Regions from separate parts of the Arthrobacter sp. 05T47 genome, predicted to be linked through region 1. Evidence: predicted binding sites of a transcription regulator. Region 1 holds the regulator's gene; each other region holds the start of a gene.
The links. Region 1 encodes HrcA, which represses chaperone genes, less so after heat shock. Its sites were predicted from a motif close to TTNGCACTCGNNNNNNNCGAGTGCNAA; they were not measured.

Region 1 (9,560 bases):
CCACCCCAATCGATGACACCGGCGAGCCGTGCCTCGGCAATCAGAAGGTTGCCGGGCTGCAGGTCCGTGTGAATCCAGGTCTGCTCCCCGGCGCCCTCCACCACCTGCCGAGCCGCGTCCCATGCCGCTGAAAGGAGCGGGACGTCCAAGAGTCCCGCGCAGCTCGCGATCGCGGCGCGCGTCGCCGCGTCCCTGGCGGCCAGCCGGCCGCCGCGATAGGACCACAGCGCTTCCTTGGTCGCTTCAGTCCCGACGTCGGCGCCATGCAGTACGCGGATGAAGCGTGCGAGATCAAGCGCGAGGTCGGTTCCGTACGCGTGGCCCGGGGCAGGGTTTTCCCCTTCCAGCCAGCCGGACACCGTCCACGGCCACGGGTAGCCCCGGCCCGAGACGCCCTGTGCCAGCGGAATTGGTACCGGGACGGGCAACTGGGGACCGAGCATGCGCGGGTATTTCCACTCCTTGGACAGCGAGGACGCCGCGTCTGCCGTGCGGGGAAGCCGTACGACGAGCCTGTCACCGAGAGCGAGCATGACGTTGTCCGTCCCGGTGGAAGCCACCGGCTCCAGCGGCAGCCCGGCCCACTCGGGGAACTGATCCGCGACCAAAAGGCCCACCTGGCCCGTGTCAATGTCGGGCTCCGCGTCGTGCAGCTTTGCGATCATCATTGGTTCAACCTAGTCGACGCGCCGGACGGAGATCCGGGGCGTGGGAGAGAAGTTTGGATCTGGCAAGCCCGGATCCAGCGGCGCCGTATCCGGCTCGGGCGGCCGCAGCTAGGCTTGCAGTCATGGCAATCATCCACCAGGCAGAATTGCGGCCGACGAAACTCGAACTCCTCGAAGAGTGGCTGCCCAGTCAGCCGTGGTTCCCGGAGCCCGGCGCCGCGGGGCTGAGCAAAGTAGGCTCCTACCGGTTCGACGACCCTGCTGGCGAGGTCGGCATCGAGACGATTATCGTCTCTGCGGCGGGATCCATCTTTCAAGTGCCGCTCACGTACAGGGCCCAGCCATTGGCCGGCGCTGAATCATGGTTGGTCGGAACCATGCAGCACTCGGTTCTTGGCCAACGATGGGTTTATGATGCCTGCGCTGATCCCGTCTACGTGACGGCATTGGCAGCGAGCATCATGCTCGGCCACCCCCAGGCCAAGCAATACCTTGATGTGAAGGGAAAACTCGAAATCCTGGCCGAGTCTGTCTTCGTGCAAAGCACCGGGCCAACACTCAACGCAGTGCCCAACGTCTCCTCGGCTACCCCACGCGACACCGCCGACGGCACCGCAGTCGAGACCGCGGACCTGCAGCTAGTCGTCATCCGCCGGCTGGATCTTGAAGGGCAACCGGCCGGCCGACTCACATTGACCGGCATCTGGGAAGGACAACGGGACAACGTCAAACTCGCCGCCGTCACTAAGTCCTGACCACAGGAGAAAAATCCGTTCTGGCTGGGTGCGCCAGGCACGCATCGGGTGTCCCGGCATCAGCAAGAGCTTTTGTAGTGACATGGTCAGCACCCAAGGATAGGCTCCGATAAATGTTGGCCTTCAAGGGAGCGCAATGCGGCGGATTCGGTTCTGGAAATGCGCGTTCTCGGTCCTGTTGTCCGGCGTTCTGATGACGGCTTGCGCAGCCGGGACCACCCTGAGTCCCGGGACTGCTGGCCCTACCCGTCCGCCCGCTTCCGTTAATCCACCAATACCGTCTAATCCACCAATACCGTCCACGGCCCCCGTGGAAGTGTGCGCGAGGTTCCTGCCGTCGGCGTCGTGCTCCTCGTATGTCAGCATTTCCGGCACGTCCCATGGCAAGGATCTTCCATGGGTGGCCTCCGGCGCCGTAACCGTCCGGCTTACGACTGTGGCCGGATCACTCCAACTGGCCGTCAAGACTCCGTGTAACCCGGTAAGTGGTCCCGCAACGATCAGGGAAAATACGCTCGTCGCGGGAAATATGGCCTCGGGCGCCATGGGCTGTCCCGCAGAAGCCGGAACCCAGGAAGCGTGGGTTTTGCATCTCCTGCGGGGCCCCATCGAGATGACATCGTCCGACGGAACACTCACCTGGAAAAGCGGACCGGACACGCTGACGCTCCGGGCCGACTAATACAGGCCATCCGGTCCGGAGGAGCCCGCCGTGGAGGCGCAGTGCGGTATAGTCGCCGCATGCTCTCAATGCGTCGATTTATTTGCCCCCGACCGGTCTCCGGTCGCGAGGGCTCTGAGGCGCGCGCCTAGGTCCTGGCGCCGGATTGAGTCGGGGGAACCCGCCACTCAACTCCGAATCTAAGGATCTTCAATGCCCACTTATCTCAGTCCGTCAGAGCTCCATGACGCTTTGACCATCCGCGACCTCTCAAATCCGGACCATCAGCCCCATGCGATGCAGGCGCTGCTGGATGCCATCGTCGAAGCGCTCCGCAGCTCGTGGGGCGTACCAGAACGAATCGTCCGCCACAGCCCCCTGGTCAGTGTGGCCGACAACTACGACCGTCTGGGGTTCACCGACTCGGACGTGACGCGGGACCAACGGTACTCCCGCTATGTCAGCCCCACGGTCATGCTCCGCAGCCACACGTCGGCTTCCATCCCGTCGCTGCTGCGGGCACTGGACAACGACGATTCCATGGACGAGTTGTGGGCGATCCCCGGCCTGGTCTATCGACGTGATTCCATCGACCGCACGCACGTGGGAACTCCGCACCAGGTCGACCTGTGGCGGATCAGTGCGCGGAACCGACTCGACGCGGACACCCTGCGTGACATGATCGGATCACTGGTGCAGGCGGTGCTGCCTGAGGCGCGATGGCGGGCTGTTCCGGCCGTTCACCCCTACACCAGGGAAGGTCTGCAGGTCGATGTCCTCATGGACGGGGAATGGCTCGAACTCGCCGAATGCGGGCTCATGGCGCCTCGCTTGTTCTCCGATGCCGGCCTGGATCCTGCGAAGTGGTCGGGACTGGCTTTGGGGATGGGACTGGACCGGGCCCTGATGCTCCGCAAAGGCATCCCCGACATCAGACTGCTGAGGTCTACGGACCAGAGAATCAAACAGCAGATGCTGGACCTGTCGCGGTGGAAACCAGTTTCCCAAATGCCCTCCATCCGCAGGGACATTTCAGTCGTCGTTCCCGCGGGAATGGATGCCGAAGTCCTCGGTGACCGGGTACGAACGGCACTGGGCAGGCAAGCCGAAGATCTGGAAAGCGTGGAACTGCTGGCCCTGACGCCGTATGGCGAGCTTCCCCCAGCGGCGCGGGAACGCCTGCGCATTGGCGCTGGACAGGCCAACGCGCTGATCCGGATGGTGCTCCGGCCTCTCGCCCGGACCATGACGGATCCCGAGGCGAATCAGATCCGGGACGCTGTCTACCTGGCTTTGCACGAGGGGCCCATCAAGGAGCTCATCGCAGGAAGGGGCTAGTGCCCGCCGCAGACCCGCCCGATGCCGACCGGCCACCCGCGGGCGCCGGGCGGGTCCGGAGCAATTAGGTATCAAGTTTGTATCGGCCTCATATCGTTCCCATTGCAGTTCCGGCGCCGTGGCCCAAACCCGGCAGACGGGCCGCGCCCGTGTGCCATGCTGGAACTCGGTTATCCCCAAGAGCGCCGTGCCGCTGACCGGCACGTCAAGCGGGGCGCTAGAGGAAAGGGACAGAAGCATCAGGAAGCGTGGAGTTCAGCAGCTATCGATGGGGCGCGCCCGCCGCGCCGCACTGGCGCTTGCGCTGCCCGCTGCCCTGCTCCTGTCCGGCTGCGTGGCCACACCGCAGAGCGGCATCACGAACTCCAGCAGCCCCTCGGAGCTCATTCCTGTTCCGGCCTCAGGCGTCCCCGCCACGAGCGCGCCGCTCGAAACGGCCCAGACGTCGAACAAGGCTCCGGTGTATTGGATCGGCCGCAGCAATGACAACGCATTCCTTTACCGTGAGTTCCGTGATGTCCCGGACCAGGACAACCCTGTCACCCGAGCCCTGCGCGTGATGATGTCCCAGAAGCCCCTGGACCCGGACTTCTTTACACCGTGGCAGAACCCGAAAAAGCTGGCGACGTCGATCTCCGGCAAGAACGTCATCACGGTGGATGTCTCCGCGGATGCCTTCAACAGCAACGTGGATGCCGCCATGGCCGAGCGCGCCATCCAGCAGCTCGTCTACACCGCGACGGCTGCCGCGGCCAGCGCGGGCCTGATCGATTCCGGCCAGCAGGTCCAGGTGGTTGTGCTGGTTGATGGTCATACGGACTACGTCGCCTTCAACCACGTCCGGCTGGGCGCGCCGACGTCCCGCAGCGCCGGGATGGTGGCTCCCGTGTGGATCATTGATCCGCAGGAAGGCACGTCCGTGGCCGACGGTTCTGTCAAGATCACCGGCCGGAGCACCGTGCAGGGCGGGAAACTCCGCTGGCAGATCCTCAAGGTCGACGGCGATAACGCCAAGACCGCCTACCTCAACGGCAGCGCGACGGCGTCAGCGGATTCCATCCAGTCCGGGTTGTTCACCCTGTCCGTGAACCTTGGCCCGGGCCGCTACGAGGTCCACGTGTCCCAGGTGGATTCGTCGGACAGCGCCAAGGAAGTATTCCAGGACACTCGCGGTTTCGAAGTCAAATAGGCTTCAAATAGGCTTCGCGGTCAACCAGCCACTCTCAACCAGCCACTGCGACACGGCCTGCGGCAGGTCAGCTGGGCTATCCAGGCAGGCCGATTACCAGCGGCCGAGGATGTCGTTGGCCAGCACGGTCGCGGCGGGCCCGGCGGTGGACGAGCGCAGCACGTGGTTCCCTAGGAGGGCCGTTACGGCCCCGGCGTCGCACAACCGGGTCACTTCCCGCGGACTGATGCCGCCTTCCGGGCCCACGATCAACAGCACTTCGCGGGATCCGGCGTCGCCGGCCGGCGCGGTTTCCAGCCAGGATTCGAGGACGTTCCGCAAGGGGCGGACGGCGTCTTCGTGCAGAATGACGGCCAGGTCCGCGGCCGCAACGGCAGTTTGCAGCCCGGTGCTGTCGACTGCCGCCCTGACCTCGGGAATCCAGGCCCGGCGCGCCTGCTTGGCCGCCGCCGTCACCACCGACTGCCACTTGGCGTGCGCCTTCGCGGCCCGTTCGGCCTTCCACCGCACAATGGACCGCTCAGCCTGCCAGGGAACGACGGCGTCGATGCCCAGCTCGGTGGCCGTTTCGGCTGCCAGCTCGTCGCGGTCGCCCTTGGCGAGGGCCTGGACCAGCACCAGTTGGATCCCGGGCCGCGGCTCGTCGGCGACATCCACGCACTCGACGGTCAGCTCGGCCGGCGCGACGGCGGTCACCGTGCCGGTCAGGCGCTTGCCGGCGCCGTCGGCGATGTCGACGGTCTCGCCGACGGCGATCCGCTTGACCGTGACAGCATGGCGGGCCTCAGGGCCGTCAAGGACGAAGGCGGAGCCGGGGACCTGCTGGTCCAGGGTGCCTGGGGCGGTGAAGAAGACCGGGTTACTCACCGCTACAGGTTACCGAGCCGGTCCCGGAGTTTGGCGAAGACGCCGCCGCTGGCCGCGAGCTTTCCCGCAGTGAAGTGTTCGCCGCGCAGCTTTGCCAGCTGGCGGAGCAGGTCCTCCTGGGCCGCGTCCAGCTTGCCCGGCGTTTCCACCTGCAGGTGGACTTTCAGGTCGCCGCGCCCATGGCCGCGCAGGTGGGTGACACCAAGGCCGCGCAGGGTGATGATCTCGCCCGACTGTGTACCGGCCTTGACGTCGATCTCCTGCTGCCCATCGAAGGTGTCGAGGGAAATTTCCGTGCCGAGGGCGGCGGCCGTCATGGGGATGTTGAGGCTCGCGTGCAGATCGTCGCCGTCGCGGACGTAGGTGGCGTCGTTGTTGACCCGGATCTCCACGTACAGGTCCCCGGACGGGCCGCCGGCCGGCCCGGCCTCACCCTGGCCGGAGAGCTGGATGCGCGTGCCGGTGCCGACGCCAGCCGGGACCTTCACGGTCAGCGAGCGGCGGCTGCGGATCCGGCCCTGGCCGCTGCATTCGTTGCAGGGGTCCTTGATGACGGTGCCGAAGCCCTCGCAGGACCCGCAGGGTGCCGACGTCATGACCTGGCCGAGGATGGAGCGCACGGCGCGCTGGACCTGGCCGCTGCCGCCACAGATGTCGCAGCGCACGGGGTGGGTACCCTCGCGGCAGCAGGATCCGTCGCAGGTGGGGCAGACCACGGCCGTGTCGACTTCGAGCTTCTTGTTGACGCCGAACACCGCGTCGCGGAGGTCGATCCGGACGCTGATCAGCGCGTCCTGGCCGCGGCGGACCCGGGATGCCGGGCCGCCCTGGCCGCCACCGGCGCCGAAGAAGGTCTCGAAGATGTCCTGGAAGGCGAAGCCCTGGCCCGAGTARCTGCCGCCCCCGAAGCCGTTGTCGGTGCCGTTCTCATTGCCGGTGGTGTCATAGACCCGGCGCTTCTGCGGATCGGAGAGGACTTCATAGGCATGGGTGACGGCCTTGAACCGGTCTGAGGCGTCTTCTCCCGGGTTCACGTCGGGGTGCAGGGTCCGGGCCAGTTTCCGGTAGGCCTTCTTGATCTCCTCCCCCGTTGCGTCGCGGGAGACTCCAAGAACGTCATAGTGGCTGCTCAAAGTGTGTATCTCTTCCTTTTCGTACTGCCGGTGGGGCAAGAAGTCGTGCTGGGTCCGGGCCGGTCAGGGCCCCAGGATCCTCGAAAGGTAGCGGGCCACCGCGCGCACGGCGGCCATGGTGGTGGGATAGTCCATCCGGGTGGGTCCAAGGACACCGACCTTGGCCGTGGCGTCCGGGCCGTAGGCCGTGGCCACGACGGAGGCCTCGGCCAGACCGTCGTAGGGGTTTTCCCGGCCGATGCTGACGGTCACGCCGCGTGGGTCTTCGGCCATTTCGCTGAGCAGGCGGAGCATGACCACCTGCTCCTCGAGCGCCTCCAGGACCGGGCCGATGCTCAGCGGGAAGTCCACGTTGGAGCGTGCGAGGTTGGCCGTGCCGGCCATGACCATCCGCTCCTCGCGGCTGCTCGTGGCCAGCGCCTCGAGGCCGCGGGCAAGGGCCTGGGCTGCTCCCCGGCGCGCCGGCGGGCCGCTGGCAACCACTGTGGGCAGAAGCTGGGGCARCAGGCTCAGCGGCGTTCCGGAGAGGCTCGTCAAGAAACTTGTACGCAGGTCGGCGAGGGCGTCGTCGGGAATGTCCTGCCCGACGTCGATGACGCGCTGCTCCACCTTGCCGGTGTCCGCGATGAGGACGATCAGCACCTTGCGGGGTGCCAGCAGCACGAACTCAATGTGCCGCACCCTGGCGCGGCTGAGCAGCGGATACTGCACGACGGCGACCTGGTTGGTCAGGTGGGACAGGAGCCGCACGGTCCGGTCAAGGATGTCGTCGAGGTCCTCGGATCCTTCCAGCAACGCCTGGATGGCCCGGCGCTCGGCCGGGGACAGCGGCTTCACCGCTGAGATCTGGTCGACGAAGAGCCGGTAGCCCTTGTCGGTGGGGATCCGGCCCGCGCTCGTGTGCGGTGCAGTGATCAGGCCTTCGTCTTCCAGCGCCGCCATGTCATTGCGGATCGTGGCGCTGGACACGCCGAGATGGTGGCGTTCAACGAGCGCTTTGGAACCAACGGGCTCACGCGAATGGACGTAGTCCTCCACGATGGCGCGCAGCACTTCGAGTTTGCGCGGTTCGCTCACGCTCCACCTCCAATCGACTGTCCCGCAGTCGGTGCCGCCCGCGTTGTACGGTCCGCGTCCAGAACTGGTGCGCGTGGTCCGCAACGGAACAAGTGTTAGCACTCGACATGCCTAAGTGCTAACCAGTCTAATATGACTCGCCGCGTTGTTAGCATTGGATTCGCTCCAGGCGTGGCCTGCGGGATCGCGTTTCCCGTCACATCGGGCGCCGGGACCGTAGCCGCTTCCGCCTGCGCCGCGCCCCTGTGGTCCGGTGCAGGCCACGGAGAGTTCCACTGACCGCCGTACATTCCGAGTGCAAAGTAAGCGTGTAGAGATGTCGTACCAGAACTGGGGACCCCAGGACCTGTCCGCCCCCGCCAAGACCGCGTTGCCGGAGGTCCCGGTGGAACGCGGGATGGTCCTCGAGGAGGTCCAGTCCGGCTGGGTGGGTGCCGTGACCCGGGTGGAGAAGTCCGGCGGCATGCACGTSGTGGCGCTGGAGGACCGTCGAGGCAAGTCCCGCTCCTTCCGTTTAGGCTTTGGCTTCCTGTTGGAGGGGCAGCCGATCCGGCTGATGCCTCCGGCTCCCAGGAAAGCGGCGCCGGCCGCCGGTGCCGGCCGCACGGCGTCGGGCTCGGTCCGGGTGGCCGGGCAACGCGCCCAGGTGGCCAAGGCCAGCCGCATCTGGGTGGAAGGCAAGCACGACGCCGAGCTGGTGGAGAAGGTCTGGGGTGATGACCTCCGGGTGGAGGGCATCGTGGTTGAACCCCTGCACGGCATTGATGATCTCGCGGCCGCCGTGGCGGACTTCGGTCCCGGCCCGGGGCGCCGCCTGGGCGTGCTCGTTGACCACCTGGTGGCCGACTCCAAGGAGTCGCGGATCGCCGACGCCGTCATGGCCTCACCGGGCGCCGCAGGCAACGTGCTGATCGTGGGCCACCCCTACGTCGATGTGTGGCAGGCCATCCGGCCGGCGGTGCTGGGGATTGAACAGTGGCCCGTGATCCCCCGCGGCGTCGACTGGAAGACAGGTATCCTGACGGCTTTCGGGTGGCCGCACTCGACGAAGGAGGACATCGGCCTCGGCTGGCAGAAACTCCTGGGGGCGGTCCGCAGCTACGCGGACCTGGAGCCGTCCCTGCTGGGCCGCGTCGAAGAGGTCATCGACTTCCTCACTGTGCCCTAGCCGGCGCAAGCTCTGACGCTCCCTGATCTCCATTTCCGCGCCAGAGCAAGTATTCTTGAATCGGCGGCCGCGCTCCCAGCGCGGCTCCGGCTATTCCAGGCACAACCCAGGCAGCAACGCATCACCGCAATCCGAAGGGCTTCACCGTGGCAGATAACGCACGCGAACACACGGGCAACCAGGCCGGCCATGGCCAGCCCCCGTACCATGGCGTTCCGGCAAATGCGCTGCCGTTGACGGCCAGCGAGGACCGCCAGTGGGCCACGCTCGCGCATTTCGGCGGCATCCTGGGCTGCGTGCCGTCGCTGCTGATCTACCTCATCTTCAAAGACCGCGGCCCGTTCACGGCGCAGGAATCCAAGGAAGCGCTGAACTTCACGCTGCCGCCGACGATCGCCGCGGTGCTCGCCAATCTGCTGGTCTTCATTCCCGTGGTGGGCAATCTCTTTGCCGTGCTCGCCACAGTGATCTGGATCGCCGTGACCTGCTTCTCGGTGGCCGCCGGCATCCACGTCAACCGCGGCCAGCCGCACCGCTACGAGTTCAACCTGCGCTGGATTAAGTAGCCCGGCCTTTCCGAACAAAAACCTCACACAAAAGAGCCGGCCGCTGCCCCTCAGGGCGTAGCGGCCGGCTCCTTTGTGTCCGGGCAATTCGGCCCGGCAGTTTCAGTTCAGCGGGCTATTCAGTCCGGCAGGATCCTG
Region 2 (3,189 bases), on a different contig from region 1:
AGCCAGGTCCGCAGATCGAAGAAGTCACCGAGGCCTCCGCCGAAGATCAACGAGCCGATCCAGCCGCCGAGGATCGCGCCTACGACGCCCAGGACGAGTGTGATCACCCAGCCGCCGCCCTGCCGGCCGGGCAGGACCGCCTTGGCGATGGCTCCTGCGATAAGCCCAAGAAGGAGAAATCCGAGAATCCCCATGACTGCACTTCCTTTCGGTAGACCGGCCGGGGATGCGACCGACATCAAGATTTAATCAGCATGCTTAGTAGTATGCAAGGACCCGGCGCCCCTGGGGCGGTCGTGCGTGGATGCCCCATCAGTCGCCGACCTTCGGCGGCCCGCGGAGGGAAGAACAGCCACTTGATGGCCTTCGTCCCCACGCGAGTGCCTGTGGGTGCCGCGGTTCGTGGGTCTAGGGCCGGGATCCGTAGATGAATTCCTTTGCGTGGCTGACGGCCTTTCTGAACGCATCGTTGCGCAGGGTGATCTGTTCGTCCGTGTCTGTGGTGCCCGGTTCGATGTAGGCGGTGAGGCCGGGGTGGAGCACCCAGATGTCCCCGGCGGGCGGGAGGTAGAAGACCCCGAAGGAGCGGTGCCGGGAGTCTTCGGCCCAGATAGGGACGACGGCGACCGCGGCGCCGGTGTCCGGATTGATCCATTGGGCCCGGGGCAAAGGCTGTTCGTGGACTTCGGGGTCCAGGAACGGGGCCGTGCCCTTGCCCCAGCGTTGTTCGAAGCGTTCATAGAACGCCGGCATCAGCTGGGCATCGTACGGGTGCCAGGCACTCATGGCGCTTTCCTTCTCCATTCGTGTAGTCAGCGGCGTCCGGGTCCTGGTCAGAACCGGATCCACCACAGGACCTGCCGTCCCGGGGCCGGAGTGCCCGGTGTAATGGGGCATTCCCACCGCAGCGGACCGATGATCAGCTCAGGGCCGGACAGTCCCGGCTCCCGTGCCGGCGGCGCGGGATCCCGCAGCGCCGGCTGCGGCGTCGTCGGCCGGTGCCGGTCGTAGGCCGCCCGCTTAGCCGGGTCGCCGAGGACGGCGTAGGCATCCATGATCTCCTGCAGCTCCTGCCGCTCTTGTGCTGTGGAGTCAGGGCCGGCGGGAACGGCGCCCGCGGGACGGGTGTCGGGATGACGGGCCCGCACCAAGGCCCGGTACGCGCGGCCAACCTCGCGGGCCGTCGCCGCACGGCCCAGATGGAGAACCTCGTAGGGATCGGGGCTGCGTCCCTTCATGGTCCGACTCCCGTCTGCTCGGCTTGTTCCGGTCCACCCCGGCGCCCCGGCGCCCCGGCGGGTCGCGGGGGCGGGGGTGTGCGGGTGGTCCTCGGCCCGGAGACAGGGGACCACCATGCGGGAGGCACCGTCGGGGGCCGCTTTTCGCTGCGCAACTGGCGCGGTGGCGTGGCTGCTCTGCATCGCCCTTTACTTACTGGTGGCCGGTCCCGCTGCTCCCGGTCCTGCGGGCCTGTCCTTCCCAGGGGTGGATCAGGCGGCGTTGATTGCCTGTGGCTCGTTCTTCTGGGAGGTGATCTCGATGCGGCGCGGCTTGGCCTTCTCGGCTACGGGGATCCGCAGCGTCAGGACCCCGGCGTCGTAGCTGGCCTTCACCGCGTCGGTGTCCAGGGCGTCGCCGAGGATGAGCTGGCGGCTGAAGACACCCCGGGGACGTTCGGCGGCGATCAACTCGGTGTCTTCACCTTTCGGGTCCTTGCGCTCGGCCCTGACCGTGAGGACGTTGCGTTCGACGTCGATGTCCACCGAGTCCGCGGCGACTCCGGGCAGGTCGAAAGCGACGACGAAATCTTCGCCCTCCTGCCATGCGTCCATGGGCATGGCCGCGGGCCGCGCCGTGGTGCCGAGGACCTGCTGGGCGAGCCGGTCAAGCTCGCGGAACGGGTCGGTACGCATCAGCATGGTCTTCTCACTCCTTGCAGTCGATTTTCTTCTCATTCCACCCAGCCACTTATGTGTCGTGGCTGGTATAGATTTTTTATAGCACCGGTGCGAAACTGGTGCAAGACGTTTTTTGGGTTTTTTGAGGAGGCCGGGATGGAGCGGAACCCGGGGAGAAGCGCGGCGGTTTATGCCATTTCCGTGGCGGCGGAGCTGGTCGGGACCGGGCAGCAGAACCTGCGGCTGTATGAGCGCCGGGGCCTGCTGGAACCGGGCCGGACGGTCGGCGGAACACGCCGGTACAGCGAGCAGGACCTGGCGATCCTGCGCAGGATCGGCGCCCTGCTCGATGACGGCCTGAACCTGGCCGGCATCCGCCTCGTCCTTGAACTTGAAGCGGCCAACAGGCGCCTCGAAAGCGAACTCGCAGCGGCCCGGGCGCGGGAGCACCGGGCGAAGAGCACTTCGGCCAGTGRCGCCAGCCCAGGGACTGCGGGAACGAACGGCGGTGCAGGCCGCCGCGGACGAGGGGTCCGCGTCTAGGCCCGGACGCGTCCAGGTCCGGACGATGGGACACGGATTTCCAGGATGCCGTCACTGTAAGAGGCCCTCACCTCAACCGGATCGACAGCCGCTTCCCGCGTCGGTTACTTCGCTTCCCCGCGTCGGTTACTTAACGTTGAGCAGGCGGCGGTCACGGGCGTTTCGGTTCCTCGCGGCCAGGCCTCCTGATCCAGCGGGGCCGGGGCCCGGTCGAGGGTCTGGCTTTGAACGTGGATCACTACTCTCGAGTTGTTCCAGGTTTGGGGGGCGCGTTAACAGGGCTTGAGGGCTATGACTGCGGCCCGGCTGAGGCGCAGCGGTGAGGGTGCATCGCCAAGGCTGCGCTGAACCAGGCGGCCCGCTGTGACCAGAAGCAGACAGTCGTCCGGGACGTGGGCCGGGGGCGAGGGGCGTCGAGGACTGCCTCCCCTCTGCGCCGGAGGACATCCTGCATACCGCACCCCGTATCGAAAGTTGTCGCCGTGCACGCCCAGCCGCGTCTTGCGGCACAGAGGGGCTGTGGTCTTCGTGCGCGGGCTGGAGTTCCGCCGGGTCGGTGCATGCGAACATCGGGGCGGCGCCCCCGGATGCCCGGGGCCGGCTGATTGTAAGTTGACCGCACGGGCGGAACGGGGGGTCCGGCTGCGCTGGTGCGTCAAGCACGCAGTTGGGCCGCGACTAGGCCGCAGGGGAGAGCGGCCAGGGCACGGTGCCGCGCGCCCGGGTGTGGGTTTACCGGCACATGGTC
Region 3 (9,560 bases), on a different contig from region 1:
CCCCGATCACCCCGATCCGGAGTTCGGTGAGGTCCAGCGACAGTTCCTGGAGCAGTGTCTTGGGTGCGGGCCGGCCGTCAACCGGCACGCGCACGGTTACCCTGTCCAGGACGATGTTGCTCACGGGCGGGTGTCGGCCGTCCGGACGCGGCGCAGCAGCAGATCCGGGAAGGCTTTGTGCAGTGCAAGGGCGACGCTGACGGCCAGGACGTTCTTGATGATGTCGCCGGGGTAGAACGCGAGGTCGGCGATGAAGGCCTTCGAGAAGTCCAGCTTGGCGTTGACCATCATGCCCAGGATGCCGAGGCCGTGGATGAAGATGATGCTGCTGACCATCGCGGCGGCGAACAGGAGGACTGAGCGCAGTTTTCCTGTTCGGTTGGCGGTGCGTGCGAGCACGACGGCGGCCAGCCACCCTACGGCCGTGGCGGCCAGCAGGAACCCGATGATGTAGCCGGCGGAGGGTCCGGCGAGGACGCCCAGCCCGCTGCGGCCGCCGCTGAAGATCGGCAGTCCCGCGAAGCCCAGGAGCAGGTAGAGGCCGACGGCGGCGAAGGCCCGGCCCGCGCCCAGCGCCAGGCCCGTGAGCATGACCGCGAGGGTCTGCAGCGTGATGGGTACGCCGAGCCCGCCGACAGGAATGGCGGCGATCAGCGCGGAGGCGGCCACGAGGGCGGCAAAGACGGCGATGAGGCCAAGATCGGTGGCATTCCAGCGGACCCGGCGGCGCGGGGTCTTGGCTGTGTCGGGATGGCGGGTCTGGGTCATGGTGTTCCTGTCAGATGCTGCGGCGGAAATGGGAATCTTGATATTGACTGTACGGTCGCGGCGAATCGGGTTTTTTGTAGGCGCCCCACTAACCGGCGGGCCCATTGCTGGAGGGCGCCGCCAATGATGGCTGCCCCGCAGCCCCCGCCCGGCACTAACCGGCACCGGCGGAGCCCATGTCAGGGAGCCGGGGCCGTGCCGGTAGACTTGTAGAGGCCGTGCTCTCGCACCGCCCTGTCCCGGCTCCGCCCAGACTCCACCCGTCGTGCCGCGGCATTCCCTGTTGTGAAAGGCCTTAGCTGCATTGATTACCGTCCAGGATCTCGAACTGCGCGCCGGCGCCCGCCTCCTCATGGACCAGGTGAGCTTCCGGATCGACAAGGGAGACAAGATCGGCCTGGTCGGCCGTAACGGTGCAGGCAAGACAACGCTGACCCGGGTGCTCGCGGGCGAGGGCCTGCCCGCCGCGGGCAAGGTAACCCGCACCGGCGAAATCGGCTACCTGCCGCAGGATCCGCGCACCCCTGACATGGAGCAGCTCGCGCGGGACCGGATCCTGTCCGTCCGCGGCCTGGACATTGCAGTGGGCAAGCTCCGCGTCGCGCATGAAGAGATGGCCAGCGAGGACGCCGCGGTCCAGCAGAAGGCAATGAACCGCTATGACCGGCTGGAATCCGAGTTCCTGGCGGCTGGCGGCTATGCGGCCGAAGCCGAGGCGGCGGCGATCTGCTCGAACCTTGCCCTGCCGGACCGGCTGCTGAACCAGCCGCTGAAGACCCTCTCCGGTGGTCAGCGGCGCCGCGTGGAGCTCGCGCGCATCCTGTACTCGGATGCCGAGACCATGCTCCTCGATGAGCCCACCAACCACCTCGACGCCGACTCCATTTCCTGGCTCCGCGAGTTCCTCAAGAACCACCAGGGCGGGCTGATCGTGATCAGCCACGACACCGAACTGCTCGAAGCGACGGTGAACAAGGTCTTCCTCCTGGACCCCAACCGCGCGCAGATCGACTTCTACAACATGGACTGGAAGCGCTACCTCACCCAGCGCGAAACGGACGAGCGTGCCCGCAAGCGGGAGCGCGCCAACGCGGAGAAGAAGGCACAGGTCCTCATCGACCAGGCCAACAAGATGCGGGCCAAGGCCACCAAGGCAGTCGCCGCGCAGAACATGGCCAAGCGTGCCGAGCGTTTGCTCGGCGGCCTCGAAGCCGTCCGCGCGCACGACAAGGTAGCCGCCCTGCGCTTCCCGGATCCCTCACCCTGCGGCAAGACCCCGCTGACGGCGGACGGCCTCAGCAAGTCCTACGGCTCGCTCGAGATCTTCACCGACGTCGACCTCGCGATCGACCGCGGTTCCAAGGTGGTCATCCTGGGCCTCAACGGTGCCGGCAAGACCACGCTCCTGCGGATGCTCGCCGGCGTCGACAAACCGGACACCGGCGAAGTGGTGGCCGGCCACGGACTGAAGGTGGGCTACTACGCCCAGGAGCATGAAACGCTCGACGTCGACCGCACCGTCCTGCAGAACATGCGTTCCTCCGCCCCCGACATGAACGACGCGGAAGTCCGCAACATCCTGGGCTCGTTCCTGTTCTCCGGCGACGACGTCGACAAGCCCGCCGGGGTCCTGTCCGGCGGTGAGAAGACCCGCCTGGCGCTGGCCACCATTGTGGCCTCGAGCGCGAACGTGCTGCTCCTGGACGAGCCCACCAACAACCTCGACCCCGCCAGCCGCGCCGAAATCCTCGGCGCCCTGAGCAACTACACCGGCGCCGTCGTCCTGGTCAGCCACGATGAAGGTGCCGTCGAGGCGCTGAACCCGGAGCGCGTCGTGCTGCTGCCCGATGGCATCGAGGACCACTGGAACGAAGATTACCTGGACCTGATCACGCTGGCGTAACCAATCCAACTGACTCGCACTTGAGGCCGTTTTCAGTGCTCAAAACGGCCCCTGCTGCGAGTCAGTTGGGTTAGCGGACCCGCATCTCTTCCGCGTCCGTGATCCGGTGCAGGTCTTCGTAGCCGATGGAGAACATCGAATTGTGGTCGCCTGCGCCTGCCCAGAGCACCGGGTGGGCTGCCAGTGACGCGTCCAGCAGAGTCCGGATTTTCTCCGGATGGCCAACCGGGGCCACGCCGCCCACGTCCTGGCCGGTGTGTTCCAGGACGAATTCGGGGGAGGCCCGGCGGATTCTCCCGCCGCCCAGTTGCTCAGCGACCTTGTGGACGTCTACTTTGGCCGCGCCGCTGGCCAGGATGAGCAGCGGCGTGCCCTCGTGGTCGAAGATGAGGCTGTTGGTGATCGCGGCGACGTCGCAGCCCAGCGTGGCGGCCGCCGCGGCAGCCGTCGGTACTTTCGAATCGAACACCGTCACGGTGTCCGCGACGCCCAGTGAGGTGAGGGCGCGCTTGACGTTCGCCACAGACCCGGGCAAGGAATCAGTGCTCACTGCTCAGAACCCCTGGGCGTCGAGGATGGCGTCTTCCTCTTCTTCCGCGGTCGCGTTCTTGCGCTTGCGGGGAGCGGGACGGCGCCGCACGGCCGGGCCGCTGGAGTGCAGGAACACGCCCTCTGCGGCGTCAGCCTCGGCGTCCTCCGCATCGATCGCGGCGTTCCTGGCCTGCTGCCGGGCCGCATAACCGAACCCGACGAACATCAGGATGCCGAATGCGAACCACTGCAGCGAATAGGAAAGATGCGTGCCTTCGTCAGTGGAGGGTTTGGGGAACGGGAACGGCATGTCCAGGACCGACGGTGACTCTGAGGCCAGCTGGCCGTAGGCTCCCGTGAGCAGCGGATAGCCCAGCTGGGTGGAATAAGTGGCGAGGTCGATCGAGGCCAGCTGCCCCTCCGGGGCGCCGCGCTGCAGCTCGGGTTCGGCCGGCTTGAGCCGGGCGACGACTGTGACCGGGCCCTGCGGCGGCGCAGGAACCGAGTCCGGCCGGCCTGGGGTGTTGTTGCCGATGGGCAGCCAGCCGCGGTCAACCACGACGGTTTCGCCGGATTCGAGCTTGAACGGAACCACCACCTCATAGCCGGGCTGGCCGTTGAGCGGGCGGTTGCGGACGATGCGCTGGCCGGCGACGTCGTAGCTGCCTTTGAGCTCCACCTGGGTCCACTCGCGCTCCGGATTCAGCCGGCTGAACTGGTCGCGGACATCGGCGAACGGCACGGGCGTTGCAGAGTAGTTGGAAACCACCCTGTTGATTTCGGCCAGCGTCTCGGCGCGCCGGTCCATCTGCCACCGGCCCAGTCCGACGCAGCCCGCGGCGAAGATCGCGGCCAGCAACAAATACCCCAGCCATTTACTGGAGAAGAGAAAGCGGTACATTCAGCCGATCCTGCCTGACGGGTCGAGGGGGACTGCGTCTTGGTCGATGGGGGCGGCGTCCTCAGCGAAGGCCACCGTCTCCTTCCATAGCCCGCGCGTCTGGAGGTAGTCCTCAAGCCAGGCACGGTGCTCACCACATGCCAGCCAGATCTTGCGCCGCTCCGGGGTGTGGATCTTGGGGTTGTTCCACAGCAGCTGCCACTCCGCCGCCGTGCGGCAGGCCTTCCGGGAGCAGACGGTGCCGGGGCCTGCGGGGGTGTCCCCGCCGCCCCCGGCCAGGTCAAAGAGGTTCATGAAGCTGCCCGTCCGTGGTCGTCGTCGTCGTTTTCATCATCGATCAGCTCGCCTTGCAGCAGCGTCCCCGAGGCGTCATCGCCGGCGTAGGGTTCGGCCGGCCCGGCGGGAGCCGGCGCATCCAGCTCTGCGAGCGGAGCGTAGTCCAGAAGGGAGTCACTGTGGATTTCCGCTTTGTCGCTGCCGTTGGCGATCACCACGGCCACCCACGGCAGGAAGACGGCCCCCAGCACCGGAATGAGCCTGAACCAGCCATCCACGGCAAATATCAGGATGAGGCAGACCATGCGGATGCCCATGGCGACGGCGTACTTGACCATCCGCTGGTGCATCTCGTCCGAATGCGCAGCAGCGGCGTCTGTGATGCTGTGCACCTCGGTACCGCCGGACTCGGCGTCCGGCCTCCCGGGCACAGGGGCACCGGGTCGGTTTTTGAGTGTCACGGCTGTCAGATCACGCTCCCAAGGCTTACTCCAATTCTCTCACCATCGGCGGAGCCGCCCAAACGCATGCGAACCGGGCGCTAAGATCGGAGGCAGGAAAAATCCAGCCCCCAGCGCGGCCTCCCTGCCGCAGAATCCCGGAGCCCCATATGTCTGAAACACCCACCACCGGCCGCAGCGTTCTGATCACCGGCGGAAACCGGGGGATCGGCCTGGCCATTGCCGAGTCCTTCCTGGCCAACGGCGACAAGGTGGCGGTGACCTTCCGCAGCGAGTCTTCACTGCCCGAGGGCATCCTCGGCGTCAAGGCGGACGTCACAGACGAGGCTTCGGTGGACGCCGCGTTCGCGGAAGTCGAAGCCGCCCACGGTCCCGTCGAAGTACTCGTCGCCAACGCCGGCATCACGAAGGACACCCTGCTGATGCGGATGAGCGAGGACGACTTCACCTCGGTGATCGACACCAACCTCACGGGCGCCTTCCGGGTCATCAAGCGCGCGTCCAAGGGCATGATCCGTGCCCGCAAGGGCCGCGTGGTGCTGATCTCCTCTGTCTCCGGCCTGTACGGCGCGCCGGGCCAGATCAACTACTCGGCCTCCAAGGCGGGCCTGGTGGGCATCGCCCGTTCGCTCACCCGCGAGCTCGGCGGCCGCGGGATCACCGCGAACGTGGTCGCGCCCGGCTTCATCAACACAGACATGACGGCCGAGCTGCCCGAGGCCACGCAGAAGGACTACCTGACCAAGGTCCCGGCCGGCCGCTTCGCCGAGGCCTCCGAGGTCGCCAACGTGGTTCGCTGGGTCGCCAGCGACGAGGCGTCCTACATCTCCGGTGCGGTCATCCCGGTCGACGGCGGCCTGGGAATGGGCCACTAGCTCCGAATACAGCGGACGACGGCGGTATCCGCCGTCGTCCGCTGTCCTCTTTGCCGTCCTCTTCGCTGGGCCTTTTTGCCCTTGGCACCGGGACTCCGGGAGCGTCTAATGGGCTCACAGCCCCAGCCCATGCCATGGCAGGGGCGTGGACGCAGGAGGAAAATCATGAGTGATCTCAGCAAGTGGACGCCCTCGGACATGCTGGAACCGGTCCGCCGCTTCCTCGATGGTGATCTGTCCATAGCGCCCGGGATCAAAATCGAACAGTTCCAGGAGGGCAGCACGCTGGTGGTCCGGGCGGAGGTGCCCGGGATCGACCCCGACCAGGACGTTGACGTCTCGGTCAGCGAGGGCATGCTGCACATCGCGGTGCAGCGGGAGGAAAAGTCCGAGCACAAGAGCAAGGCCGGTTACCGTTCCGAGTTCCGCTACGGCCGGTCCGTCCGCAGCATTGCGCTGCCGCAAGGGGCCAAGGAAGAAGACATCACGGCCACGTACAAGGACGGCGTGCTGGAGGTCCGTGCACCGGCTCCCGAGGTAGTCACAGGGGAAACGACGACGAAGATCAGGATCGACCGCAGCTGACCCTGCCATCAGCGGGTTCCGGTCGCCTCGGGAACTACGCTGTCTGGGCTTCTTTGTGGACGCTCAACAACTGTAAAGGCACGATCCGCTGGCATGATGGATTGCAGACCCACAGTGTTTGGACGTTTGGAACAAAAGGAGCTCGTATGGGACTGCTGGACAACAAGACTGCGATCGTGACCGGTTCGTCGCGCGGAATCGGCGCAGACATCGCCAAGATCCTCGCCGGCGAAGGCGCGGCCGTCGTCGTGAACTACCGCCAGAAGGCGCCGCGCGCCAACAAGGTCGTCGCGGAGATCGAAGCCGACGGCGGCCGTGCGGCTGCCGTCGGGGCGGACCTCACCACCCAGGAAGGCGTCCAGGCCCTCGCCAGCGCCGCCATGGAGAACTTCGGCTCGCTCGACCTGCTGGTCCTCAACGCCTCCGGCGGCATGGAGACCGGAATGGAGGAGGGCTACGCGCTGAAGCTGAACCGTGACGCCCAGGTGAACATGCTCAACGCCGCCGTGGCGCTCATGCCTGAAGGCTCCCGCGTGGTCTTCGTGACCAGCCACCAGGCCCACTTCATCGGCACGGTTCCCACCATGCCCGAGTACGAGCCCGTCGCCCGCAGCAAGCGTGCCGGCGAGGACGCGCTGCGTGAACTCGTGCCGGCCCTGGCGGAAAAGGGCATCTCGCTCGTCGTCGTCTCCGGTGACATGATCGAGGGCACCGTCACGGCCACTTTGCTTGACCGGTCCAACCCCGGCGCCATCGAGGCCCGACGCGCCGAGGCAGGCAAGCTGTACTCGGTCAAGGAGTTCGCCGCGGAGGTCGCCAAGATGGCTACCGCCGACGTCGAGACCGGCCACACCGAATACGTTGGCGGCGCCGATTATTTCGGTAGGGCCGCAGACACGGCTGCCGGCACCGGCTCCAACTAGTAGCGCAGGCCCCCGGGCCGACCGAGATGGCACGTCGCGGCAATGTTTTTCGCAAACATTGCCGCGACGTGCCATCTCGCGGTTAACGCCTCAGACCCCCGCGATGTACCGCACGGCGTCTAGGTAGGGCAGGCTGATGGCGGCGTCAGCGGCCGCGCGGACGGCCGGCTTCGCGTTGAAGGCGACGCCGATGCCGGCGGCGCCGAGCATGTCGAGGTCGTTGGCGCCGTCACCGACGGCGATCGTGTGCTCCATCGGGATACCCTCGGCAGCGGCCCACTCGCGCAGGTACTTCTCCTTGGCCGCCCGGTCGATGACGTCGCCGAGGACCTTGCCGGTCAGGGCGCCGTCGACGATTTCGAGTTCGTTGGCGATCCAGTAGTCCAGCCCCAGGTCTTCGGCGATCGGCCGCAGGATCTGGTTGAACCCGCCGGACACCACGGCCACGGCATGGCCGGCGGCCCGGAACGCCGCCACCAGTTCGGCGGCGCCCTCGGTCAGCCGGACCTCGGCGCGGACGGAATCGACGACGTCGGCCGGCAGCCCCGCGAGGACGGCCACCCGGGCGTGCAGGCTCTGGGCGAAGTCCAGTTCCCCGCGCATGGCCGCCTCGGTCACCGCCGTGACTTCCTCGCGCTTGCCGGCATAGGCGGCCAGGAGTTCGATGACTTCCTGCTGGATGAGGGTGGAATCCACGTCCATGATGAGGAACTTCCGGGGCGCATTGCGCAGTGCCGCGGGAACCAGGGCCGTGTCCACGCCGTCGATCCCTGAGGCAGCCAGCGTGCGGCGCGCGCCTGTCAGGGAAGCAGCCAGTGAAGCGTCTGTTGTGCCGTCCAGTAAGCCGTCCTGTGAGCCATCCACTGTGCAGTCCGCCGCGTACACCTCGAAGCGGGCGTTTCCGGTGCGGTTTTCGGCCCCGACGCCCAGCCCCGCGGCGGTCAGGAGCGAACGCAGCCGCTGGATGTCGGGAAGGGAAAGTTTCAGGCCATAGCTGACTGCGGTCACGTTCGAACTCATGGCCTCAATCCTAGCGAGCACGCGCTGGACGACCCGAATTCGTTGCGCCCCGGCCGCCGCCGCGTGACGCTCCACGGCAGCCCGCAGCGCCGGTTATCAGTCCTCCGCTTTTTTGTCCTAGTGTCTACTCCTATGAGTGATGTTCTTGAAATGGCCGGCGTCAGCGTTGTACGTGGGGCTAAAACCCTCCTGGACAAGGTCGATTGGCAGGTCAAGGAAGGCGAACGCTGGGTAATCCTCGGACCCAACGGCGCCGGCAAGACCACTCTCCTCCAACTGGCAGGCGCCCGGATCCACCCGACGTCCGGAGTGGCGGGCATCCTTGAGGAAGTCCTCGGTTCCGTCGACGTGTTCGAGCTCCGGCCCCGGATCGGACTGTCCTCGGCCGCGCTGGCCAGCCAGATCCCCGAGCAGGAAAAGGTCCTCAACGTCGTCGTCACCGCCGCCTACGGTGTGACCGGCCGCTGGCGCGAAGGCTACGAGAAGAACGACGAGCGGCGCGCCTTCGGCCTGTTGAACGAGTGGGGCATCGGCCCGCTGCTCAACCGCCACTTCGCATCGCTGTCCGAGGGGGAGCGCAAACGCGTCCAGATCGCCCGCGCCCTCATGACCGATCCTGAGCTGCTGCTCCTTGATGAGCCGGCCGCCGGTCTGGACCTGGGCGGGCGCGAGGACCTGGTCCAGCGCCTGAGCGAGCTCGCCCGCGACGACGCCGCCCCGGCGATCGTGCTGGTCACCCACCACCTGGAGGAAGTGCCGCCGGGCTTCACGCACGCGATGCTCATGCGCGACGGCGGAGTGGTGGCGTCGGGTCCGCTGCCGGAGGTCCTCACGGCCGAAAACCTGAGCGAAACGTTCGGCCTGCCGCTGGACGTCACCGTCAACGCAGGCCGGTACACCGCCACCGCCAGCCGCTGACCGGGGCCGCTGACCACGCGTGGAGCTCCTCAACAGCGCCTTCATTTTCTTCGCCGGGCTGTGGGCGGGAACCATCAACAGCGTTGTCGGATCCGGCACCCTGGTCACGTTCCCTGTACTGATCGCCCTCGGCTATCCCCCCGTCACGGCCTCCATCAGCAACGCGATGGGGCTTGTGGCCGGCAATGCCACCGGCGCCTGGGGCTACCGGAGGGAGCTCGCCGGCCGCGGCAGGCAGCTGCTCCGGCTCCTCCCGGCCTCACTGCTGGGCGGCATCACGGGTGCCTACCTACTGCTTCATCTGCCGGAGAAGGTCTTCTACTACGCCGCTCCCGTACTGATCGTGCTTGCCCTGCTGATGGTGGTCTTCCAGCCGCGGCTCCAGCGTTGGGTGAAGGC
Region 4 (8,489 bases), on a different contig from region 1:
TGGCGCCGGCCTGGATCAGGGCAACGCCACCGCCGGCGACGATGCCCTCTTCGACAGCAGCCTTTGCGTTGCGGACGGCGTCCTCAATGCGGTGCTTGCGTTCCTTGAGCTCGACCTCGGTTGCCGCGCCGGCCTTGATGACTGCAACGCCGCCGGCCAGCTTGGCCAGGCGCTCCTGCAGCTTCTCGCGGTCGTAGTCGGAATCCGAGTTCTCGATTTCGGCGCGGATCTGGGACACGCGGCCGGCGATCTGGTCGGCGTCGCCTGCACCCTCGACGATGGTGGTCTCGTCCTTGGTGACAACAACCTTGCGGGCCTTGCCGAGGAGTTCGAGTCCGGCGGTCTCAAGCTTGAGGCCGACTTCCTCGGAGATGACCTGGCCACCGGTGAGGATGGCGATGTCGGCCAGCTGGGCCTTGCGGCGGTCGCCGAAGCCCGGAGCCTTGACGGCAACGGACTTGAAGGTGCCGCGGATCTTGTTGACGATCAGGGTGGCCAGGGCCTCGCCCTCGATGTCCTCGGCAATGATCAGCAGCGGCTTGTTGGACTGCATGACCTTTTCCAGGACAGCAACCAGTTCCTTAACGTTGGAGATCTTGGAGTTGACGATCAGGATGTACGGATCCTCAAGGACCGTTTCCTGGCGCTCGGCGTCGGTGACGAAGTACGCGGAGATGTAGCCCTTGTCGAAGCGCATGCCTTCGGTGAGCTCCAGCTCGAGGCCGAAGGTGTTGGACTCCTCGACGGTGATGACACCTTCTTTGCCGACCTTGTCGAGGGCTTCGGCGATCAGGGCGCCGATCTCGTTGTCGCCGGCGGAGATGGACGCGGTGGCGGCGATCTCTTCCTTGGTCTCGATTTCCTTGGCGGAGGCCAGGAGCTCGACCGTGACGGCTTCAACAGCCTTCTCGATGCCGCGCTTGAGGGACAGCGGGTCAGCGCCGGCCGCGACGTTGCGCAGGCCTTCCTTGACGAGGGCCTGTGCCAGCACGGTTGCCGTGGTGGTGCCGTCGCCTGCGACGTCGTCCGTCTTCTTGGCAACTTCCTTGACCAGCTCGGCGCCGATCTTCTCGTAAGGATCGTCCAGCTCGATCTCCTTGGCGATGGAAACACCATCGTTGGTGATCGTGGGGGCGCCCCACTTCTTTTCGAGGACGACGTTGCGTCCCCGCGGGCCGAGGGTGACCTTGACGGCGTCGGCGAGGATGTTCAGGCCCCGCTCAAGACCGCGGCGTGCCTCTTCATCAAATGCAATGATCTTGGCCATAACGGCAGTAGTCCTTTCGGGACAGTCGTTAAGAATGAACCTTCGCTGTGGTGCCCGCGACGGACGATCCCTGCCCTGCGGCCTCTGTATGCCGCCGGGTCCGGGATCTCACCCCAGCAAGGTGTTCCTTTAGCTCCTGGACCGGCTGCCCCACTCCGCGGCCGGGCGGACCGGGCGTCGTGTTAGCAGTCAGTGCGCTGGAGTGCTAACTCAATAATTAGCACTCCCCCGGGGAGAGTGCAAGCAGTGGCCGGCCCGAACGGCCCGCCACGCGGGCACAATACGCTAGGAGCGATCAGCCGCCGCTGCTGCTGGCGGCTTCCGTTCCGGTCATCGTGGCCAGATTGTCCTGGCCGTAGGTGTAGACCATGTAGTTCGCTTCGGTGATGTCGCCGTGGGAATCAAAGTTGATCCGGCCGGATTGGCCGTCATAGTCCGGGCGCTGGCCTGCCCGGAGGGCATCGACGCAATCCTTGTAGCTCGTGCACGTCTTGCTCGCGGGCTGGCTGGCTTGCTGGGCGGCTTGCGCTGCCCCGCCGGAGACCGTGACGAGGGACGCCGCGATGGAGGTTCCGGCGTCGTCCTGTGCCGCGGCGGCAGCGACGGCGGCCAGGATGACGGCGTCGTACGTCTCGGCGGCGAACACCATGTCCTTGAGCCCGGGATCAACGGCAACGAGGTCCTTCTGGAAGGCGGCGGAGGGAAACACGCCGGGCAGGATTCCGCGTGCGCCGTCGAGGGCCCGCGCTCCCAGTCCGGTGCCGTACCGGCTGACCGCCCCGTCGCTGAGCACCAGTTTCTTGCCGGCAAGGCCGGCATTGTTCAGTTCGGCGATGGCACCCTGCGCGCCGTCCCTGGAGACCAGGACCACGGCGTCGGGATTTACGGCCTTCGCGGCGGCGGCAGCCTGCTGCGCCTGGCCGGGCGTGAACTCCGGGTCGGCCAGGACTTCCATTCCGGACTGTTTCGCCGCACCGACAACGGCTGCGGCGACGTCTTTGCCGTAGCCGCCTTCCTCGTGCACCACMGCCAMGGTCRTGGCGCCGCCGTCCTTGGCGAGCTTGGCCAGGACGGACGCCTGGGCGATGTCGGCCGCGGCGGTGCGGAAATAGTAGCCGCCGCTCTTGTAGTTGCTGAGCGCACCGGCGGCGTTGGCCGGCGAGATGACCGCTACCTTGGCGTTGGCCAGCACGTCGATGGCGGCAGGGGCACGGCTGGAGTCGGTGGGACCGATCACGACGTCGGCCTTCGCGGCGACCAGCGCTTTGGCCTGGGCTGCGGTGTCCGCGCTGATGGTTTCCGGCAGGAGCTCCACCGGTTTGCCCTTGTGGCCGCCGGCAGCGTTGATCTCCTTGACGGCGAGCTTGGCCGCCGCGAGCTGCGGGGCATTCAGGAAGTTCTGCCTCCCGGTGCTGTCCAGGATCAGGCCGATGCGCAAAGTGCCGTCACCGCTCGCGTCGGCGCTGGCCAGGCGGGCGCTGCCGGCAGGTCCCAGGCAGCCCGTCAGGGCCAGTGCCATGGCTGTTCCAACCGCCAGGGCGCGGCCCACCGGCAGTGGTCCCTTCGGGCGTATTCCCTTCAGGCGTGCTGAGGAGTCCCGCGGGGTGTTTTTGAGCGCGGCCAGTGCCACTAGGCGGGCCGGACGCTTTCGGCCTGCGGGCCTTTTTCGCCCTCGCCGACTTCCAGCTCCACCCGCTGGCCCTCATCCAGGGCGCGGTAGCCCTCGCCGACGATCGCGGACCAGTGCACGAAGACGTCGTTTTCGGAACCGTCCACGGTGATGAAGCCGTAGCCCTTTTCGGCGTTGAACCACTTGACGGTTCCCAGTGCCATGGTGTCCACACTTTCAGCTAGCTTGCGTGCGGCCCACCTCAATGTGCGCCGCGGACTGCGAAGAGAAATCCGCAGATACTGTACCCACAGCGTCCCCCAGGAACGTTGGCGGCGGGCAGGGCCACGGCCTAATAGTTATTGAGGCGTAACCGGAATGGCTACTGGAAGCCGGGGCCGAGGACCACGACGAGAGGCAGGTTGAACTCCGTGGACTCCACGAGGGTGTCGATGCCCAGGAGCGTTCCGAGCGCCTCCGCGTTGCCCTTCTGTTCGGCGTCGCTGTAGAAAATCACCGACGTCTGCTGCGGGACGCCGCCCCAGTTTCCTGTCTGGCCCAAGATCCAGCCGTCGGAGCTGACGGTGCCGCCGACCCTGCCGGCGAGGCCGGCCGTGGCGGTCCCGTTGTAAATCGTCACCGGCTGCGTCTTGTCCACGCCGGCAGCGGGGATACTGGGCGTCGCCGACGGCGCTGCCGCGGGATCTGTGGAGGCCGGATCGGTAGCGGTGGGTTCCGGGCTCGTCGGCGAGGGGCTGGGGCTGGCCGGGCTCGTGGCGGACGGAGCGGCGGTGGCGTTCTCACCGACGGCCGAGGCCTGGCCTGCGGAGAATCCGAGCTTCGGCAGGATCAGGAAGGCCACAAGGCCGATGGCCAGCGCTACGCAGCCAGCCGCCAAGATGGGCGCCAGGCTCCGGCGGCGCGATTCTGCGACGGCCCGGTGGACACCCTGGCGGGCAGAGGTCTCCGGGACCCGGTCAAATTCATCCCGAGCGTATTTGGTCATGGTAAAACGACGTCCTTGCTGATTTCAGACGGGTGCCCGAGGCCGGAAGCGGCGCAACAGGACGCTGCGCATCCGGCTGCGCGTGACGCTACTTTACGAATCTGTTCCCAGACGACGAGCAGTGCGGGCACGTTGGCGTGATGTACGTAGTCTACGCAATCTCTTGACCAGCATGGGATCGTGGGCCAGCGCTTCCTCGGTATCGATGAGGGCATTGAGGATCTGGTAGTAGTGCGTGGCGGAAAGATCGAACAGCTCACGGATGGCCTGTTCCTTGGCCCCGGCGTACTTCCACCACTGCCGCTCCAGTGCCAGCATCTGCTGGTCGCGGGCGCTCAGCGGAGAATCCGCGGATACCTCGCCCAGGCCTGCGCTGGCAGCGAAGGTTTCGGCAAAATCCCCCGCGATCCCGTGCTCTTGCGCTGTTTCGGCCACGACACACTCCCTGGTTGATTCCGAAAAACCGGTTGATTCCGAAAAAGCTGGTTGGATCCGGCAAAAAGCCATTCCCATGCTACGGCCGAATGACAGGGTTGTCATTCGGCCGGGTGCCGGCGCGGGCGGTGTCTGCGGAAGAATGGGGCTGTGTCCAATCCCGAGTTTCATTCCGAGCCTGATTCCGGTGCGCTGTTCGAACTGGAACCCGAACCCGCCGATCGCCTCAGCTTCGCGGACCTGGCGCGCCGGCCGCTGGGCGAGCTGGTGGCCCCGGACTGGGCGGAGGCGCTGGCGCCGGTGGAAGCGCAGTTGCGGGAGGCCCTGACGTTCCTCGCCGGTGAGGTTGCTGCCGGGCACGCGGTGCTGCCCTCGCCGGCAAACCTGCTTCGGGCTTTCCGGCAGCCGCTGGCCGCCGTCAGGGTCCTGGTGGTGGGCCAGGATCCCTATCCGACGCCGGGGCACGCCGTGGGGCTCTCGTTCGCCGTTGACGGCGCCACCCGGCCGATCCCACGCAGCCTGGCGAACATCTACAAAGAGCTTCAGGCCGATCTCGGCTTCCCCCCGCGCGTCCACGGGGACCTCAGCCGCTGGGCGGAGCAGGGTGTGCTGCTGCTCAACAGGGTGCTCAGTGTCCGGGCCGGCTCGGCCGGCTCGCACCGTAACAAGGGCTGGGAGGCGGTGACGGCGGCCGCCATCCGGGCCGTCGCGGACCGCGCGCCCGCAGCCGATGCCCGTGTGAGTGCTGACGCCGCCGCGGGACGCGCAGCCCTCGTGGTGATCCTGTGGGGGAAGGACGCCGAGTCCGTGAGGCCGCTGCTGGGATCTGCTGCCGTGATCGCCAGCGCCCACCCGAGCCCGCTCTCTGCCTCGCGCGGCTTCTTCGGCTCCCGGCCCTTCAGCCGGGCCAACGCCCTGCTGCGGGAACAAGGCAACGGCACGGTCGACTGGGAGCTGCCGCCGCTGCCGTAACAGGCCTCTGCCGAGTCTCCCGGCCAAGGTTCTTTGGTTAGGCTTGCCTCATGACCTCCCTCCCCGCCTCCACTTCGGCCACCCGGAACACGCGTCCCCAGACCGATCTGACGGTCCTGCGCAAGGAGCAACTCTCCCCGCACATGGTCCGGATCATCGCCGGCGGCCCTGGCTTCGCCGGGTACGTCAACAACGACTACGTGGACCGGTACGTCAAGATCGTGTTTCCGCAACCGGGCGTCGAATACCCGGAGCCGCTGGACCTGTGGGCCATCCGGGAAACCATGCCGCGCAGTCAGTGGCCGCACACCCGGACCTACACCGTCCGCTGGGTGGACATCGCAGCCCAGGAACTGGCCATCGATTTCGTGATCCACGGCGACGAGGGCCTCGCCGGGCCCTGGGCGGCCTCGGCCCAGCCAGGCGAGCGGCTGACCTTTACCGGCCCGGGCGGCGGGTACAACCCCGATCCGGCGGCTGACTGGCACCTGTTTGCCGGGGATGAGGCCGCGCTGCCGGCCATCGCCGCCGCCATCGAGTCTCTGCCGGAGGACGCCCGCGGGCTCGCCATCCTCGAGGTGGACGGCGACGCCGAGATCCAGTCCATCACCGGTCCGGCCGGCGTCGAACTGCGCTGGCTTCTGCGCGACGGCTCCCCCGCCGGCGACAGCGAGCTGCTGGTCACGGCCGTCCGCGACGCCGAATGGCCCGAGGGCCGGGTGCAGGTCTTTGCCCACGGCGAACGGGGCTACATGAAAGGCCTCCGGGACGTTCTCTACGTCCAGCGCGGGCTGGAGCGGACCCAGGTGTCCCTTTCGGGTTACTGGGCCAAGGGCCGCGTCGAGGACGACTTCCAGGCGGAGAAGAAGCTGCCGATAGGCAAGATCTAACAGCGCAAGATCTAAAGCGGAAGATCTAAAGGGCGCAAGATCTAACGCGGCAAGATCCAAGGGCGAGCCGGGGCTGGCGCTGCGGAGTTTCCCCGCCTTTGTCATCACGACGCCGGGACGCGACGGCGTGTCGGCCCGGCACGCCGTCGCGTCCTCGCAAAAGTGGGGAAACCCGGCGCCTCAGGGCAGCCAGGCACCCGGGAGCCGCGGGAACTAGCGGCGGCGGGCCCTGCGCCGCTCGTTGCTCGCCAGGCTCCGGGTCAGGGGCCGCGCCAGGGTGTCACCGAGCACGATCCCGGCAGCGACGCCGAGCACGATTGCGCCGGCGTTGAGCATCCCGCCGGCGCCCATGAGAATCTCCGATTCCTCGATGGTCAATACATACATGGAGCGGAATATGGTGAGTCCGGGGAGCAGGATCAGGGCGGCGGGGACTGCCACCACCAGCTGCGGAGCGCCCATCCGAAGGGCCACAACGCGGGCCAGCAGGCCGATCACCACCGCGGCGAGGGCCGGGGCGAAGCGGGAGCCGATGCCCAGCGCGTCGCCCCCGATCAGGACCAGATAGCCCACGATGCCAACTGCCGCCGTCGGCAGCAGCAGCTTCAAGCTTGTCTGTTCGGTGATGCCGATCATCAGCACCGCAATGGCGATCAAGATGATGACCACCCACAAGTCATACTTGGGCGGGAATGTTTTGGTGACGTCGATCGGGTCCATGCCGGTCATGTCTCCCACGACGAAGCCGACGGCGATGCCGGCCACGAGCGCCCCGAAGGTCAGCATGGTGGACAGGAACCGGCCGGCGGCCGTGACCGGGAAGCCGTTGATCGCATCCTGCACCGAGGACACGAGACGTCCGGTCGGCAGGAGCAGCAGGATCCCGCCAACCACCACGATCTCGGGGGCTATTTGCACCCCCAGCGGGGCGCCAAAGCGCCACAGCAGCAGCGCCACGATGGTCACCAGGAACGAACACGAGGCGGTGATGAAGAAGTCCGGGGTACGCCAGCGGCCCAGCTGGCGGGCAAGGAGGCTGACCAGCAGGTTCGAGAGGAACGCGACCAGCGAAGCGCCCGGTCCACCGCCCAGGACGCCGACGAAGACGGCAGAGAACACGCCGAAGGCCACGGTGACCATCCACCGCGGGAACGGCTTGGGGCTTCGGGTGATCTCCTCGAGCCGGCGCGAGGCTTCCTCGCGGCCGACGCCGCCGGCCACGATGTCCGTGACCAGCTGGTGCACTTGCGAGAGGCCCGCATAGTTGTTGGTCCAGGACCGGACGACGCGCAGCAGCGAGATGGGCGTCTGGTCCTTCGGGGCATAGTTGATGGCCACCGACTGGTTGGTGATGTCCACCTCGATGTTCTTGAGCCCCAGCGCAGCGGTGATCGCGATGATGCTGGTCTCAACTTCGAGGGCGCCCGCCCCGTACCGGAACATGGATTCGGCCAGCTTCAGGGCAAAGTCGATGGTCTTGCGGGCTGCGGCGTCCACCCCGCCGACCTGGATCATCGGGTTGGCGTACGGGCTGCCGGCGAGGCGGTCCACGATGCTCATGGGCGCCGTCGGAGGGTTTTCGCCCTGGACCAGCCGGCGCAGCATCCGCTTGGCGGCGGCGTTCTGACGCACCTGCATGGCCGACATCGGTTGGGTCCGGGGCAGGCCGTCCGTGGGCGGCCTGCGGTGGCCGTCGTTTCCGTTATTCATTCCGGCCTCCTCACTGTCCTTGGTCGGCTATTTAGTAGAACTGCTGGCCCGTGCGCCGGGTATAGAGCTGGCGTGCCACGCGCTCCCCCGCCGTCATCCACGCTTTGTACTTCAGCGGGCTCAGGACCTGGTCATAGCAGCCGACGAAGTCGGTCACGGTCTTGCTGAAGCTGGTCTTGAACAGGCCCAGCCCATGGAAGGGGTTCGAGGTGTCCTTGAGCTTGTCGCTCGGCGGAGTGCCGCAGAAGTCGTATTCGGTGCAGCCGAGTTCCTTGACCTGGCCGATCGCGGTCCACTGCACGAGGTGCGAGTCGCCGTACTGGCCACGCTTCTGCAGGGAGCCGCCGTCTTTGTACGTTCCCTTGCGGCCGTAGTTGATGACGAACGCGCCAACCGAGGGCACGCCGTTTTCGTACACGAACAGCAGCCTGCCCTGTTTGCGGTCCAGGAAGTTGGTCCAGAACTGGCGGTAGTACTCATACTCGCGCACCCGGACCTGGGACTTGGCCTCCACCGTGGTGGTCATCAGGCCATACATGGCCCGGAAGTTCTCTTCGGTGGGCTCGGCGTTATGGACCTCCACGCCCTCACGGATGGCGC

Region 2: the regulator HrcA is predicted to act here: its motif matches at 1,998-2,024, upstream of AC1DEY_RS13045 (Hsp20/alpha crystallin family protein).
Region 3: the regulator HrcA is predicted to act here: its motif matches at 5,797-5,823, upstream of AC1DEY_RS00030 (Hsp20/alpha crystallin family protein).
Region 4: the regulator HrcA is predicted to act here: its motif matches at 1,450-1,476, upstream of groL (chaperonin GroEL).

The regions. Positions count from the first base shown of each region.
Region 1 is NZ_JBFTKG010000008.1:98,500-108,059, reverse strand. It holds gene AC1DEY_RS08620 (aminoglycoside phosphotransferase family protein) at 1-668, opposite strand, end outside; gene AC1DEY_RS08615 (CG0192-related protein) at 791-1,423, shown strand; gene AC1DEY_RS08610 (META domain-containing protein) at 1,560-2,105, shown strand; gene srmL (PheS-related mystery ligase SrmL) at 2,298-3,422, shown strand; gene AC1DEY_RS08600 (GerMN domain-containing protein) at 3,691-4,611, shown strand; gene AC1DEY_RS08595 (16S rRNA (uracil(1498)-N(3))-methyltransferase) at 4,705-5,478, opposite strand; gene dnaJ (molecular chaperone DnaJ) at 5,481-6,611, opposite strand; gene hrcA (heat-inducible transcriptional repressor HrcA) at 6,675-7,688, opposite strand; gene AC1DEY_RS08580 (DUF3097 domain-containing protein) at 8,005-8,856, shown strand; gene AC1DEY_RS08575 (DUF4870 domain-containing protein) at 9,003-9,422, shown strand; gene hemW (radical SAM family heme chaperone HemW) at 9,542-9,560, opposite strand, start outside.
Region 2 is NZ_JBFTKG010000016.1:104,650-107,838, forward strand. It holds gene AC1DEY_RS13030 (GlsB/YeaQ/YmgE family stress response membrane protein) at 1-194, opposite strand, end outside; gene AC1DEY_RS13035 (hypothetical protein) at 409-786, opposite strand; gene AC1DEY_RS13040 (J domain-containing protein) at 834-1,238, opposite strand; gene AC1DEY_RS13045 (Hsp20/alpha crystallin family protein) at 1,491-1,919, opposite strand; gene AC1DEY_RS13050 (MerR family transcriptional regulator) at 2,055-2,441, shown strand.
Region 3 is NZ_JBFTKG010000001.1:1,419-10,978, reverse strand. It holds gene AC1DEY_RS00070 (energy-coupling factor ABC transporter ATP-binding protein) at 1-124, opposite strand, end outside; gene AC1DEY_RS00065 (biotin transporter BioY) at 121-768, opposite strand; gene AC1DEY_RS00060 (ABC-F family ATP-binding cassette domain-containing protein) at 1,073-2,671, shown strand; gene AC1DEY_RS00055 (YbaK/EbsC family protein) at 2,742-3,221, opposite strand; gene AC1DEY_RS00050 (SURF1 family cytochrome oxidase biogenesis protein) at 3,225-4,103, opposite strand; gene AC1DEY_RS00045 (hypothetical protein) at 4,104-4,397, opposite strand; gene AC1DEY_RS00040 (DUF3099 domain-containing protein) at 4,394-4,840, opposite strand; gene AC1DEY_RS00035 (beta-ketoacyl-ACP reductase) at 4,990-5,715, shown strand; gene AC1DEY_RS00030 (Hsp20/alpha crystallin family protein) at 5,881-6,300, shown strand; gene AC1DEY_RS00025 (SDR family oxidoreductase) at 6,447-7,223, shown strand; gene serB (phosphoserine phosphatase SerB) at 7,314-8,243, opposite strand; gene AC1DEY_RS00015 (ABC transporter ATP-binding protein) at 8,376-9,161, shown strand; gene AC1DEY_RS00010 (sulfite exporter TauE/SafE family protein) at 9,181-9,560, shown strand, end outside.
Region 4 is NZ_JBFTKG010000005.1:137,824-146,312, forward strand. It holds gene groL (chaperonin GroEL) at 1-1,267, opposite strand, end outside; gene AC1DEY_RS06860 (ABC transporter substrate-binding protein) at 1,563-2,786, opposite strand; gene AC1DEY_RS06865 (cold-shock protein) at 2,897-3,100, opposite strand; gene AC1DEY_RS06870 (LytR C-terminal domain-containing protein) at 3,259-3,882, opposite strand; gene AC1DEY_RS06875 (DUF3263 domain-containing protein) at 3,976-4,317, opposite strand; gene AC1DEY_RS06880 (uracil-DNA glycosylase) at 4,468-5,289, shown strand; gene AC1DEY_RS06885 (siderophore-interacting protein) at 5,340-6,179, shown strand; gene AC1DEY_RS06890 (threonine/serine exporter family protein) at 6,393-7,889, opposite strand; gene AC1DEY_RS06895 (lipid II:glycine glycyltransferase FemX) at 7,921-8,489, opposite strand, start outside.